3 regions of the Lysinibacillus zambalensis genome follow, and region 3 is predicted to be linked to each of the others. Evidence: predicted binding sites of a transcription regulator. Region 3 holds the regulator's gene; each other region holds the start of a gene.
The links. The regulator CtsR, encoded in region 3, represses protease genes until heat stress. The targets are predictions, from matches to a motif close to ATGGTCAATAAAGGTCAAACA.
Positions count from the first base shown of each region.

Region 1: the regulator CtsR is predicted to act here: its motif matches at 2,350-2,370, upstream of clpP (ATP-dependent Clp endopeptidase proteolytic subunit ClpP).
Region 2: the regulator CtsR is predicted to act here: its motif matches at 2,406-2,426, upstream of ABNX05_RS07125 (ATP-dependent Clp protease ATP-binding subunit).

Region 1 is NZ_JBEGDG010000028.1:4,797-9,088, reverse strand. It holds gene whiA (DNA-binding protein WhiA) at 1-800, shown strand, start outside; gene ABNX05_RS23165 (HPr family phosphocarrier protein) at 896-1,153, shown strand; gene ABNX05_RS23160 (hypothetical protein) at 1,440-1,613, shown strand; gene clpP (ATP-dependent Clp endopeptidase proteolytic subunit ClpP) at 1,675-2,265, opposite strand; tRNA gene ABNX05_RS23150 (tRNA-Arg) at 2,705-2,779, shown strand; gene ABNX05_RS23145 (spore coat protein) at 3,209-3,823, opposite strand; gene ABNX05_RS23140 (LemA family protein) at 4,037-4,292, shown strand, end outside.
Region 2 is NZ_JBEGDG010000003.1:312,373-316,664, forward strand. It holds gene ABNX05_RS07120 (YjzD family protein) at 1-166, shown strand, start outside; gene ABNX05_RS07125 (ATP-dependent Clp protease ATP-binding subunit) at 216-2,342, opposite strand; gene ABNX05_RS07130 (Crp/Fnr family transcriptional regulator) at 2,611-3,297, shown strand; gene ABNX05_RS07135 (metal-sulfur cluster assembly factor) at 4,181-4,292, opposite strand, start outside.
Region 3 is NZ_JBEGDG010000009.1:126,082-130,373, reverse strand. It holds gene ABNX05_RS13645 (ATP-dependent Clp protease ATP-binding subunit) at 1-69, opposite strand, end outside; gene mcsB (protein-arginine kinase McsB) at 59-1,168, opposite strand; gene ABNX05_RS13635 (UvrB/UvrC motif-containing protein) at 1,165-1,713, opposite strand; gene ABNX05_RS13630 (CtsR family transcriptional regulator) at 1,728-2,198, opposite strand; gene ABNX05_RS13625 (DUF4870 domain-containing protein) at 2,402-2,707, opposite strand; gene ABNX05_RS13620 (class I SAM-dependent methyltransferase) at 2,830-3,513, shown strand; gene corA (magnesium/cobalt transporter CorA) at 3,578-4,292, shown strand, end outside.

The DNA.
Region 1 (4,292 bases), on a different contig from region 3:
ACGCTGCAATCGCAAGAAGACTTTATACGATTATGAAAAAGCTATATCCATATAATGTAGAGTTGCTTGTTAGAAAAAAAATGCGTTTGAAAAAAAATAACGTATACATTTGCCGTGTTAGAGAAGGTGCGCGTGAGCTACTAATTGATTTAGAAATCATCTCAGACGACTTTCAATTTAATCATACTATTTCTCGGGAGCTCATTAAAAAGGGTGGCCAAAAAAGAGCATATTTACGAGGAGCATTTTTAGCTGGAGGTTCGGTCAACAATCCAGAAACATCAGCCTACCATTTAGAAATTTATTCATTATATAAAGAACATGGCGAGGCTTTAATGGATTTGATGAATGAATTTGAGCTAAATGCAAAAACAATTGAACGAAAAAAAGGCTTTGTAACTTATTTAAAAGAAGCTGAAAAAATTTCCGATTTCCTTAATATTGTTGGAGCTCATCAAGCAATGATGAAGTTCGAAGACGTCCGCATATTACGAGATATGAGAAATAGTGTTAATCGCATTGTTAACTGTGAAACAGCGAACTTAAATAAAACAATAGGTGCCGCATTACGTCAAGTAGAGAACATACGATTTATTGAAAATTCAATAGGTCTCGATCAATTACCAGAAAAACTTCGTGAAATAGCGCGATTACGAGTAGAATATCAAGATGTAACACTGAAAGAACTTGGTGAAATGGTATCAAGTGGAACGGTTAGTAAATCAGGTGTCAATCATCGATTACGTAAAATTGATGAGATTGCCGATGCATTAAGAAGTGGCGAAAAAATTGGTGGCTAAATTTTCATACTTTTCAGGTACGTGTTGTTCTTTTGCTAGTAAGTAAGGTAAGATAAAAATAATAAGATGAACGGTAGTAAAGGGGAGTTTTAAGAATGACCGAGAGAAGAGTCCATGTAAAATTAAAATTAGGACTACAAGCTAGACAAGCAGCGCTATTTGTACAAGAAGCAAATCGCTTTAGCGCAGATATCTTTCTTGAGAAAGACGAGAAAAAAGTAAATGCTAAATCCATTATGGGTGTTATGAGCTTAGCCATTGCAAAAGGAACAGAAGTTGTCCTTAGCGGTGATGGTAACGATGCTGAGCAAGCGGTTACAGCATTAGCAGCTCTAATTGAAAAAGAAGATTAATAAAACGCATAATGTATAATGCAGAAACTGTCCGAGAGGTAAAACTTACATATTGGGCAGTTTTTTTGCGCTTTCATATTGAAAAAGCAAGTCCCATTTTTGTTGGATATTTGTACAACTTAAAATGAAGGCCAATGTTATCCTGTATCGATCGTCGACGGGAGAGATAGGAAGATTGAAGTGATAGGGAGTAGAGTCGAAGTCGAAGCGATGGGAGAAAGGGTGAAGTGGCGGAAAGAAAAGTTAAGGCGACGGAAAGAAGAGGCTGACGGATGGAAAGTGCGGGGTGACGGAAAGAAGGGCAGCGACGGATGGAAAAGCTGAAGTGACGGAAAGAAAGGGTAAAGCGACGGAAAGCAATACCGAAGCGACGGATAGAAGTACTGAAGTCGTGGATAGAAACGACAAAATCGTGGATAGAAAGGTCAAAGCGACGGAAAGAAGAGCCGAATCAGGGTAGACCCATCAAAGCAAACAAAAAAGACATCTCAGGAATAAACCTTAGATGCCTTTCGTCTTTTTTATTTACGGTCGTTGCGATCCATAATTTGGTCGATTAAGCCGTACTCTTTTGCGCGCTCAGCAGTCATGAAGTTATCGCGGTCTGTATCTCTTGCAATGACTTCAAGTGGTTGACCTGTACGTTCTGATAAAATACCGTTTAATTTTTCACGTAAGAATAAAATACGTTTTGCAGCGATTTCGATTTCAGTTGCCTGACCTTGTGCACCGCCTAGTGGTTGGTGAATCATTACTTCAGCATTCGGTAATGCGAAACGTTTACCTGGTTCACCAGCTGCAAGTAGGAAAGCACCCATAGATGCAGCCATACCGATACAAATTGTTTGTACTTGTGGCTTGATAATTTGCATTGTGTCATAAATTGCCATGCCGGCAGTAATTGATCCACCTGGTGAGTTAATATAAAGAAAGATATCTTTATCTGGATCTTCTGCTTGTAGGAATAGGAGTTGAGCAACAATTGAGTTAGCAACGTTGTCGTCAATTGCACTTCCTAATAGGATAATACGGTCTTTTAGTAGTCGTGAATAGATGTCGTACGCACGTTCACCACGACTTGTTTGTTCAATAACTGTAGGAATTAAATTCATGTTAAATCCTCCTTAGAAAACTAAATTCGAATACTTTTGCTGAAAACTTCCATCGTATTCAGCTGTATCCTTATCATACACATTATAGTCAGGGAAGGTCAAATATTAACCCTGTTAAAGTGAAATAAATTAAAATAATTTTACCTTTACGTAGATAAATGATGCGCCTGAAGCCCGTACATTAAATTCCTTTCTAATGCGTGACGTACATTGGTGGCTACATTTTATTTACTAGGTATTTTGACACTTACTGTATGAAGATAAAAAAAGTTTAAATGTTTTACATTCTATAGTTGAATTATGAGCAATACGTTTGTATAATGAATAAGGTCATAAGTTAAAGTACAGTACACTATTTTGTCAGGTATGCTTCAAATGAGGATTATCTACATCATGCTTTTTGTTAAGCCTAGTGGGTACTTTTTTTTTGTGCTCAATTGCCCTCGTGGTGTAATGGATAACACGTAAGATTCCGGTTCTTGCACTGGGGGTTCGATTCCCTCCGAGGGCGCCATTTTACTGATTATTTAATATATTTTTATAACTCGAATTCTCCTAATAAGTAGTTTAGCAGCCTGCTTAGAGGAGAAAGAGAGGGAAATTAATGGGGATATTACCTAGTAGGCATTATTCCCGTATCTGTTCCTTTCAAACCTTCAAAAAAGCAACAACTCCAAATTATTTTTTAGTGAACATACTGTACGTGAAGACTAGTTATACTAGTCGAAAAAAAGAATCCTATCTGAGGGGATTCTTTTTTTTGCAAAAAAGTAACATGTGCAATGGGTTTTGACCGTGGAGTTAGAGATTGTGTTGGCTAGTGGTTGAAGAGAAAAGCTTTTTGTAATCCGCAAAACGAGCGAGGAAAATTTATAGTTCATTAAATAAGAGCAGCCCCTTGTGATGATACATCACATATGGGACTGCTCTTGTTTTTTTATTATTAATGTAGGGGATTTGTTGTTGTGTCGAACGAATTAAGCATCGTGTGCATATCTTGTTGAGAATATTGTGGTACTTGATAGTAGCCATGCATATTTTGGTAAATAGATAATTCGTATGCCATTTCAATGCAGTTGGGAATACTATCAGCGACAACTCGTCGAACTACAGGGTTTGTAGTTTCAGTTGCGGCAGCAGTCATACATTTTGCTGCCCCTTTTTGAGCACCTAATAGGAAGCCAGAAATTGCTTCGTCGTTGAGCTCGCTTGCATTTTGCATAGGCTTTTTAGGTTGGCCAGGATTTAATCCATATTTAAAATCATTTCCTGTCTCCATTTGATAGCGTCCTGTAGGTACAGTAGGATCATGCCCTGTTTTAAATGATTCCACAATTGTGTTATACATACCTAATGTGAAATTATATTGGCGATCCAAAATGCTAAGTAACTCCGGATCCTTAACATGTTGACGTAAAAAGATGGATTGATTCATTCCAGCAATGATTTCGCCAATTGTTTCATGCATGTCCATTACCTCATGTCCACCATGATTTAGGCTTTGTTGCTGGTTGAATGATGTTTGGTTTGATGATTCATTTTGAAACGATTGTGTCAAAAAAAGCGCCTCCTATATATCATAGTTTTGTTACATATTAAGTATGGCACGTTAGACAAATTTCATACGGTATTGATGCGTTTGCATATATGTAGAATAGAGATGTTTTTTTTGTTGCACATTAGTGGTAATGAAAAGAATGGCTCATCATCAAAATAAATAGTATTTCTGATTTTGAATGATAGCTAAAAGAAAGCGAAGGTGGTTTTAAAGTTGAAAAAAATATTTGGACCTATCGGAATTATCGTTATTATTTTAGTTGTAATGTCCTTACTATTTATACCAAAATACAATAGCCTTGTAACGGCCGAGGAAGGCGTTGATTCGAAATGGGCTCAGGTTGAAAATCAGTTACAACGTCGCTTCGATTTGATTCCGAACTTAGTAGAATCTGTAAAAGGATATGCCAACCATGAAAAAGAGGTTATCGCTAGCATTACAGACGCACGTGCACAAATGGGAAATGCTC
Region 2 (4,292 bases), on a different contig from region 3:
ATTCCTACTAGTTTCAATGTTAAACTACGTAGTAGGCTCTGTACTTGGTGCAGAATTTGATATCGATACTGCTATTGTTACATCAGTTGTATTTACAATTCTTGTTTTCATTATCGGTGCAATTATTCCAAACGAGTCAACTCCAGAAGCAGCAGACAATCATTAATTCAACTAGAAAAAACCTGTTTCGCTTAATGCGGAACAGGTTTTTTTTGTTATTTTTCAACGACACATTGACCATCATGCATTTTAATGTGTAATGTTTCTCCTGGTAATACTTCACCTCGAAGCAATTCTTTTGCAACTGCAGTTTCAATATATCGTTGTACGAAGCGTTTTAATGGTCTTGCGCCGAACTGAGCATCTGCTCCTTGTTCTACAACCCAATCAACTACATTTTGTTCTACTTGTAAAGTAATGTCTTGCTCAGCAACTCGTTTGACAAGCTGTTCGATATATTTCCATGCAATGGCTGTAAAATGCTCATCTGATAGTGCATGGAACATAATAATATCATCCATACGATTTAACAGCTCTGGTTTAAAATGTTGACGCAGTGCAGCCATCACTAAATCCTCAACAGCAACATCATCTTCTTTTGCTTCCATTAAATAGCTTGAGCCAATGTTAGAAGTTAAAATGACCACTGTGTTCGTAAAGTTAACCATACGCCCCTGGCTATCAGTAATGCGACCATCATCTAAAATTTGTAGTAAAATATTTGCGACATCCGGATGGGCCTTTTCAATTTCATCTAATAATACAACTGAATACGGATTTCGGCGAACAGCTTCTGTTAATTGCCCACCTTCCTCATAGCCAACATAGCCTGGAGGTGCCCCTACAAGACGCGATACGCTATGTTTCTCCATATATTCACTCATATCAATGCGAATAAAATGATCCTCAGAATCAAACAATTGTGCCGCTAGTGCCTTCGCAAGCTCTGTTTTACCAACTCCCGTTGGTCCTAGGAATAAAAAGCTACCAATTGGTCGATGCGGATCTTTTATACCTGCTCGAGCACGCCATACCGCTTCTGTAACAAGTTGTACTGCATTATCTTGTCCGATTACACGCTCATGCAATGTATCTTTTAAGCGCAATAATTTTTCTCGCTCACCTTCTACTAATTTCGTCACTGGTATTCCTGTCCAGCGCGAAACGATTGATGCAATTTCATCAGCTGTTACCTCCTCACGCAAAATACGTGATTCCGTACCATTTTCTAATTGTTTTTCCATCTCTTGAATGTCCTTTTCAAGTGTAGGAATTTTCCCATGACGTAGTTCAGCTGCTTTATTTAAATCATATTTACTTTCTGCTTCATCTAAGTCACGGCGGTATTTATCAAGTTTTTCACGTTTTTTCTGAATACCGTGTAACGCTTCTTTTTCGGTTTCCCATTGTTTACGCATGCCCTCAGAGGATTCTTTGAGCTTTGTTAATTCCTCACTGAGTTGCTCTAGACGTTTTTTACTCGCCTCGTCTTTTTCATTACGCAATGCTTGCTCCTCAATTTCAAGTTGCATAATACGGCGCGTTACCGCATCCAATTCCTGTGGCATGGAATCAATTTCTGTTCGAATCATCGCACATGCTTCATCGATTAAATCGATTGCCTTATCTGGCAAGAAACGCTCTGTAATATAGCGATTTGAAAGCCCCGCTGCCGCTACGATCGCACGGTCATGAATACGTACCGCATGATGCAACTCAAAGCGCTCTTTCAAGCCTCGTAAAATGGAAACTGTATCTTCAATAGACGGCTCTCGTACAAGCACCTGCTGGAAACGACGCTCTAAAGCAGGATCTTTTTCAATATACATACGGTATTCATCTAATGTTGTAGCCCCGATACAATGTAGCTCACCTCGTGCAAGCATTGGTTTTAGCATATTCCCAGCGTCCATTGCACCATCCGTTTTACCCGCACCAACAATTGTATGAATTTCATCGATAAATAAAATGATGCGTCCCTCTGATTCTTTTACTTCTTTTAATACACCTTTCAAGCGCTCTTCAAATTGGCCACGATAACTAGCACCTGCTATTAAAGCACTCATATCCAACTCATACAGTACGCAATCTTTTAACCCCTCAGGAACATCGCCCTTTACTATACGTTGAGCTAACCCTTCTACAATAGCTGTTTTACCAACCCCAGGCTCCCCTATTAAGACAGGATTATTTTTCGTTTTGCGTGTTAAAATACGAATGACATTACGAATTTCTTCGTCACGACCGATAACCGGATCCATTTTACCGTTTTTAACTTCTTCTATTAAATTACGTCCAAATTGTTCTAATGGTTTTTTGTCATTTGTTTGTTGAAATTGCATATTTAGCACTCCTTTTTAATAATGTTAAGCGGAATCCCGTTTGCCATTCTATTTCACAGAAAATGTTTGACCTTTTTTGACTAACTTTATTTTACAACACTCGACAAATCAGAGCAAAGAATTAGCCCTAAAAATTCTTCACTTATTACTGGAAAATTACGTTATAATGAAATTGTATTTCTTAAATTTAGTAAATTGCTCACCTAATTTTGTAATAATTAAACAATTTTTACAAAAAAGAAAGAGATGTGTTAAAGAAATGACTATTATGGATAATATACAAGAGAAATTTCACGATCTTTTTCAAAAGCACGGTGTTTTTATTAAAGTGAATAAGGATAGTAAAATCTTTTTAGAGGGCGAACGTGCGAAAGAAATTTATTATATAAAAACAGGAGCTATCTCGATTAGTCAGGAAACGGAGAATGGGAAGGAATTAACCATTCGTATTTGTGGTCCAGATAGCATCATTGGAGAAAGCTCATTATTTTGCAACTTTACGTATAATTCGATGACCGCTAAAGTACTAGAGCCCTCCAGTTTATATGTTCTTAGCCTCGAAACATTAGAACTTTTACTAGTGGAACAACCTATTTTAATGGTGGAATATATGAAGTGGTTGCAAACAGAAAATTTAAAGCATCAAAGCCGTTTGCGTGATTTGATTTTAAATGGGAAAAAGGGCGCTTTATTTTCAACGCTTATCCGTCTTTCCAATACTTATGGGAAGCCGTTAGAAAATGACACTATTTATATTGACTTTCCGTTAACACATACAGAGATCGCTAATTTATGTGCGACGAGTCGAGAGATGATTAATCGCATGCTGAATGACTTAAAGAAGCACAATATTATATCTTTTGAAAAAGGTTATATAACCATTCACGATCTACAATTTTTAAAGGATGAAATCGCCTGTGAAAATTGCCCGTTACAAATATGTCGTATTGATTAATACACTTACATACGAAATCCCCGCTTATGAGTTATAAGCGGGGATTCTGTGTTCTATTGAAATAATTATGGCTCTTTTGCAAAGCTAGGGGTTGATTTCCGCTCCAGGCTACTCGCTTTCCTGTGGGCGAGCGTCGAGCCGCTTCCTTCGCTCCGCTCAGTCCAGGGTCTCGCCTGTCTCGCTTTTCCACGGGAGTCGAGTAGCCTTCCACTCCAATCAGCGATAGCGTAGAACTTTTATAAATTTTATATGTATTTCAAAATTGGACACTATGACGACGCATCATAATTGAACAACTTATAGCAATAACGCGATTGTATATCTTCGTTTTCCGCAGACAAACCCTTTTGCTAAAGTAGTGTTTTTGTTCATTGGAAGCTGGATGTCGATAAAAATGAATAGAAGGGTGATGAAAAGTGAAAGTTTATCGATAAAATTTAAAAGTTTGGCGATAATTCCAGAAAGTGTTTCGATAAAACTAAAAAGTTGGAATCATTTTGTTAAAACGTATGCTATGTGAATCAGTTGATTGGAGTGGAGACTGGGCGACTCCTTGGGGATCAGCAATAGAGGAACTGAGGCTAAAAGCATCACATCCTGTGATAACGCCTCCGTGACCAACATCGTGTTGGCCCGAGACCCTGGAGCGAGCACCGCGAATGAAGCGGCTCATCGGACGCCCCCAGGAAGCTTTGCTCTGTGCGAAAGCGTAGTGCTAACGTAGCGGCAGCAACAAAGCGCCCAATCGGAACGGAAATCAACCACTCATTTTGCCAAATAACCCTTTATATAACACCATAATTTTTTGACACAATAGTTTTAAACAGCAAAAATCCCCGCTTAGAGTTATAAGCAGGGATTTTTTATTGCGCATTAAGCAGAGTTAGCGTACACCTAATGCCATTTTTGCATAGCGTGACATTCTATCTTTTGACCAAGGTGGATTCCATACAATATTTACATTTGTACTTTTTACCTCTGGAAGCTCACCTAAT
Region 3 (4,292 bases):
ACGAATCGCCTCTTCTTGTGCAAGCTGTAATACTTTTTGCGCGCGTTGTGTAAAACGATTAAACATCAAATGAATCCTCTCCTTTTCCCCGAATAATAGGCTTACTCATACTTTCTTGAGATAGTGCCTCACGAAGCATTTCAGCTCGTACGCGATCTCGCTCAGCAGGCGGCAAAACGTCGCCTGCATAATTCTGTAAAAAACCAGGTTGCATACTGACTACACATTCGTTTAATTTGGTCGCTTTAATACCTTCAATTAACTGTAAATCTACTCCTAAACGAACATTGGATAGACAGGTAGCAGCTTCCTCACTCGTTAAAACCCGAGCATATGTTAACGTACCTAAAGCACGGTACACACGATCTTCTAGGGCAAGCTCTGCTTTTTCCATTAACTTGCCTCTTGCATGTCGTTCTTTTTGAATTATTTTTTCAGCAACACTTTGGATGTCCGCTAAAATGTCATCCTCTGTTTTTCCTAGTGTAATCTGATTTGACACTTGGTAAACATTACCTGTATTTTCGCTACCTTCCCCATATATTCCTCTTACCGTCATTCCTAATCGTGTCATTGCATTAATGATTTGATTCATCTGACCCGTAAGTGTAAGGGCTGGCAGGTGCATCATGACAGATGCTCGTAAACCAGTACCAATATTTGTTGGGCAACTTGTTAAATAACCAAATGTATCTCGGAATGCATAAGGCAGAGCTTTCTCTAAGGTACGATCAATTTTATTGGCCTGCTCGTATGCCTTTTGAAGTTGAAAACTCGCTGTCATACATTGAATGCGTAAATGGTCTTCTTCGTTCACCATAATGCTAATTGATTCGTCATCCGATAAGAGCATGGAACCAACTTGCTCTTTTTTTGCAAGCTGAGGACTAATTAAATGTTTTTCTACAAGTATTTGACGTTGTAAAAGTGTTAAATCCTTAATAGCAAAATATGAAAAATTTTCTTGAAGTTCTGTACTGTCCTTTATTGCATGTGTAACTGCCTGTTCTACATGTAATGCTTCATCCTCTGTAAAGGCTAACGGAAAACGATATCCATCTAAATTTCGAGCAAGGCGGATGCGTGTACTAATGACAATATCTGAATAATCGTCCTCCACACTCATCCATGTTGGTGTAGCACGCTCTAAAAACGATTCAATCATCACGACACATCACCACCTTCAAATTGTACCTGTTTCTCAAGTTCCTTCACTTCATCACGAAGCTTTGCTGCCTCTTCAAAATGTTCTTTATCTACAGCCATCTTCATACGTTTACGAATATCCTCAATTTGCTTTTTGATGACATAAACATTGCTTCGAGCGCCGGGCATTTTCCCTATATGTTGAGGTCCAGCCTGTATACGATTAAAGAGCTTCGGTAAGTGCTCACTAAAGGTATCATAGCAGCTAGGGCATCCAAATTTACCTTCTTTTAAAAACCGTTTATACGTAAATCCACATTGTGGACATGTTTGCGGTTGCGGTGGTGCTTGCTGCTTTTCACCCACTTTTTGTTGCTGCCATGTAGGTGAGCCAAACCAATTGGATAATAGCTGTTGAATAGATACTGGCTCTTGCTTAAATTCAGCATGAAATGGATGGAACTGCGAGGCGCAGACGTCACAATAATGGTGCTCCACCTTTTGACCACTTTGAACTTGTGTTACAGTAACCGTCGCATTACGCTGCTTACAATGTTCGCAAATCATTTCCATCACCTCTTTTATTTTTGCTGTTCATATTTAATCGTTGTTAGCATCGCTCGTAAAATTTTTGCTCGAATATGATCCCGTAACGGGAGTTGCAAATCAATAGTTGAGCGATCAACTGCTGCTAATATTATGTTCGCTTCTCGCCTTGAAATTACCTGCTCATCAATTAGTCGATAAACTAAATCTTCTGCCATTATTTGCGATGCCCCACCTTCAATTTGCCTGAGGACATCATCGATTAGATCAATTTGTGAATTCGCGCGGACACGTAAAATTCGAATGTATCCACCACCACCACGTTTGCTTTCAACAAGGTAACCTCGTTCGGCGGTAAATCTTGTATTAATTACATAATTTATTTGTGAGGGCACGCACTGAAATTTATCTGCAATTTCACTACGTTTTATTTCAATATGCCCTTCTCCACCTAATTCAAGTACTTGCTTTAAGTAGCCTTCTATGATGTCTGATATATTACGCATTTTAGGAATACACCTCGCTTACTACACTGACTTTGACTATCTTTGACTTTCTTTGAGTATATTATACAAAACGCTTGAAAATAATTGCAATTATTTCGCACACAGAAAAAAAATCCGCCGAGTGCTTTAGCTATAAGATACCCTTATTGGCAAAAGAAAAAACGCAAGCATATGCAACTAGCATATACTTGCGTCTATAAAAATTATACCCAGCGACCAACAATTGGATAGCGCCAAGACTCATCAGATAAAGCCTTCACAATACCGATAATTGGCGCGATAAAATACATAATCCCAAAAACAATTAAGAACGGTATACCAATGAGTAGGAAGCTAAAAATACCCGAAATTGTAAGTAAAACTATCATCACTACTTGGAACAGCAAGGCTTGCACAGAAATGCTCTTTACCTCTTCCTCCGAACTAATTAAGAAAAATATAATAGGTACTAACCATGGCGCAAAAAATGCACTTGCGTGTATGATTACCTTAGACCATTTAGTTTCCATTTATATCAACCCTTCCATATAATTTTTTTATTTTATGTACTATTTTTTACGGAAATACACCTTAAATAGTTTCAATTTTAAATTGGATTTATAAAATTTTTTTGAAAGGCATGTGATACTCGATGGAATTTAATAACACACTTGCAAATGAATATGAAAAAGGTATTCGTCGCACGCTACCTAGCTACGATGCAATGCTACGTTTAACACAAACCTTTTATCAATTTGCATTACCTGAAAACGCTGAATTTTTAGTAGTTGGCTCCGGAAGCGGTAATGAAATTTTACAGCTCGCCGAGAAAAGACCCCATTGGTCATTTGTTGGCATCGATCCATCAGAAGCGATGCTACAAATTGCTGGCGAACGTTTAAAGTCTCTACCTAATAATATTTCTTTATATCAAGGAACTATACTGGATACTAAGCTACCTTCAGTAAAATTTGATGCGGCAAGCTGTGTACTAGTGCTTCACTTTATACAAGATGATCAAGAGAAGCTTGCAACATTAAAAAAAATAGCCAATAATTTAAAGCCTGGTGCTCCATTTGTGCTCGTCTCAAAATACGGGCAGCCGGGTACTTTAGAAACCGAGCTACAATTTGATTTATGGCGCGCTTATTGGCTACAGCATACAAAGCTATCACCATCAGACGTAGCGGAAATGGAGAAATCCATCCGTTCTCTTTCATTTATGTGTGAAGAGGACATATTAGCACTATTACAGCAGGCAGGCTTTACAAAACCATCTAGATTCTTTGCCACTACTTTATTTGGTGGTTGGATATGTTATAAAGAAAGCGTCTAAAATTATTCCTTGTGAAGATTAATACACCTGTTAGGATAGAATTAAAAGAATTGAGGTGAATGCTGTGATACGCACTATTGGAATTACAAAAGATCAAAAACTTATAAAGGACTTTCCGCTTGAAGATATACACAAAAACGAATTTGAATGGTACTGGGTCGATTTTAATTGTCCGACCGATGAGGAAGAACTATTGTTAGATTCGTTTTTCCATTTCCATCCACTCGCTATAGAAGATTGTTTAATGCGTTTACAGCGGCCAAAGCTCGATTTTTATGATGATTTCCATTTCTTTGTTATTCAAAGGATGAACGAAGAATTAACAGCTGAGGAAGTAAATATTTTTGTTTCTAATAAATTTATTGTTACGTTCCACAAAAATGTAGCACCGGAAATAGATCGAGTACAAATGATGTTAGAAAAACAGCCAAAGAATTGGGAACGTGGCACAGTATATTTAACGTACCAGGTAATCGATAAAATTGTTGATAACTATTTCCCACTTGTCTATAAAATTGAGGATCATTTAAATACACTTGAAGATGAGCTTACCTATCAAAGTAACCCTAATGCCATGAAAATTGTATTTGAATTCCGTAGTGATTTGCTCGATTTAAGACGCACCATTTTACCAATGCGTGATTTATTATATCGCATCCTTAACTCATACCGATTTTCACTTAATAAATCAGAACGAGCTTATTTCGGAGATATTTACGACCATCTGCTAAAACTCACCGAAATGATCGAATCTAACCGCGAGCTCACTGCTGATATGC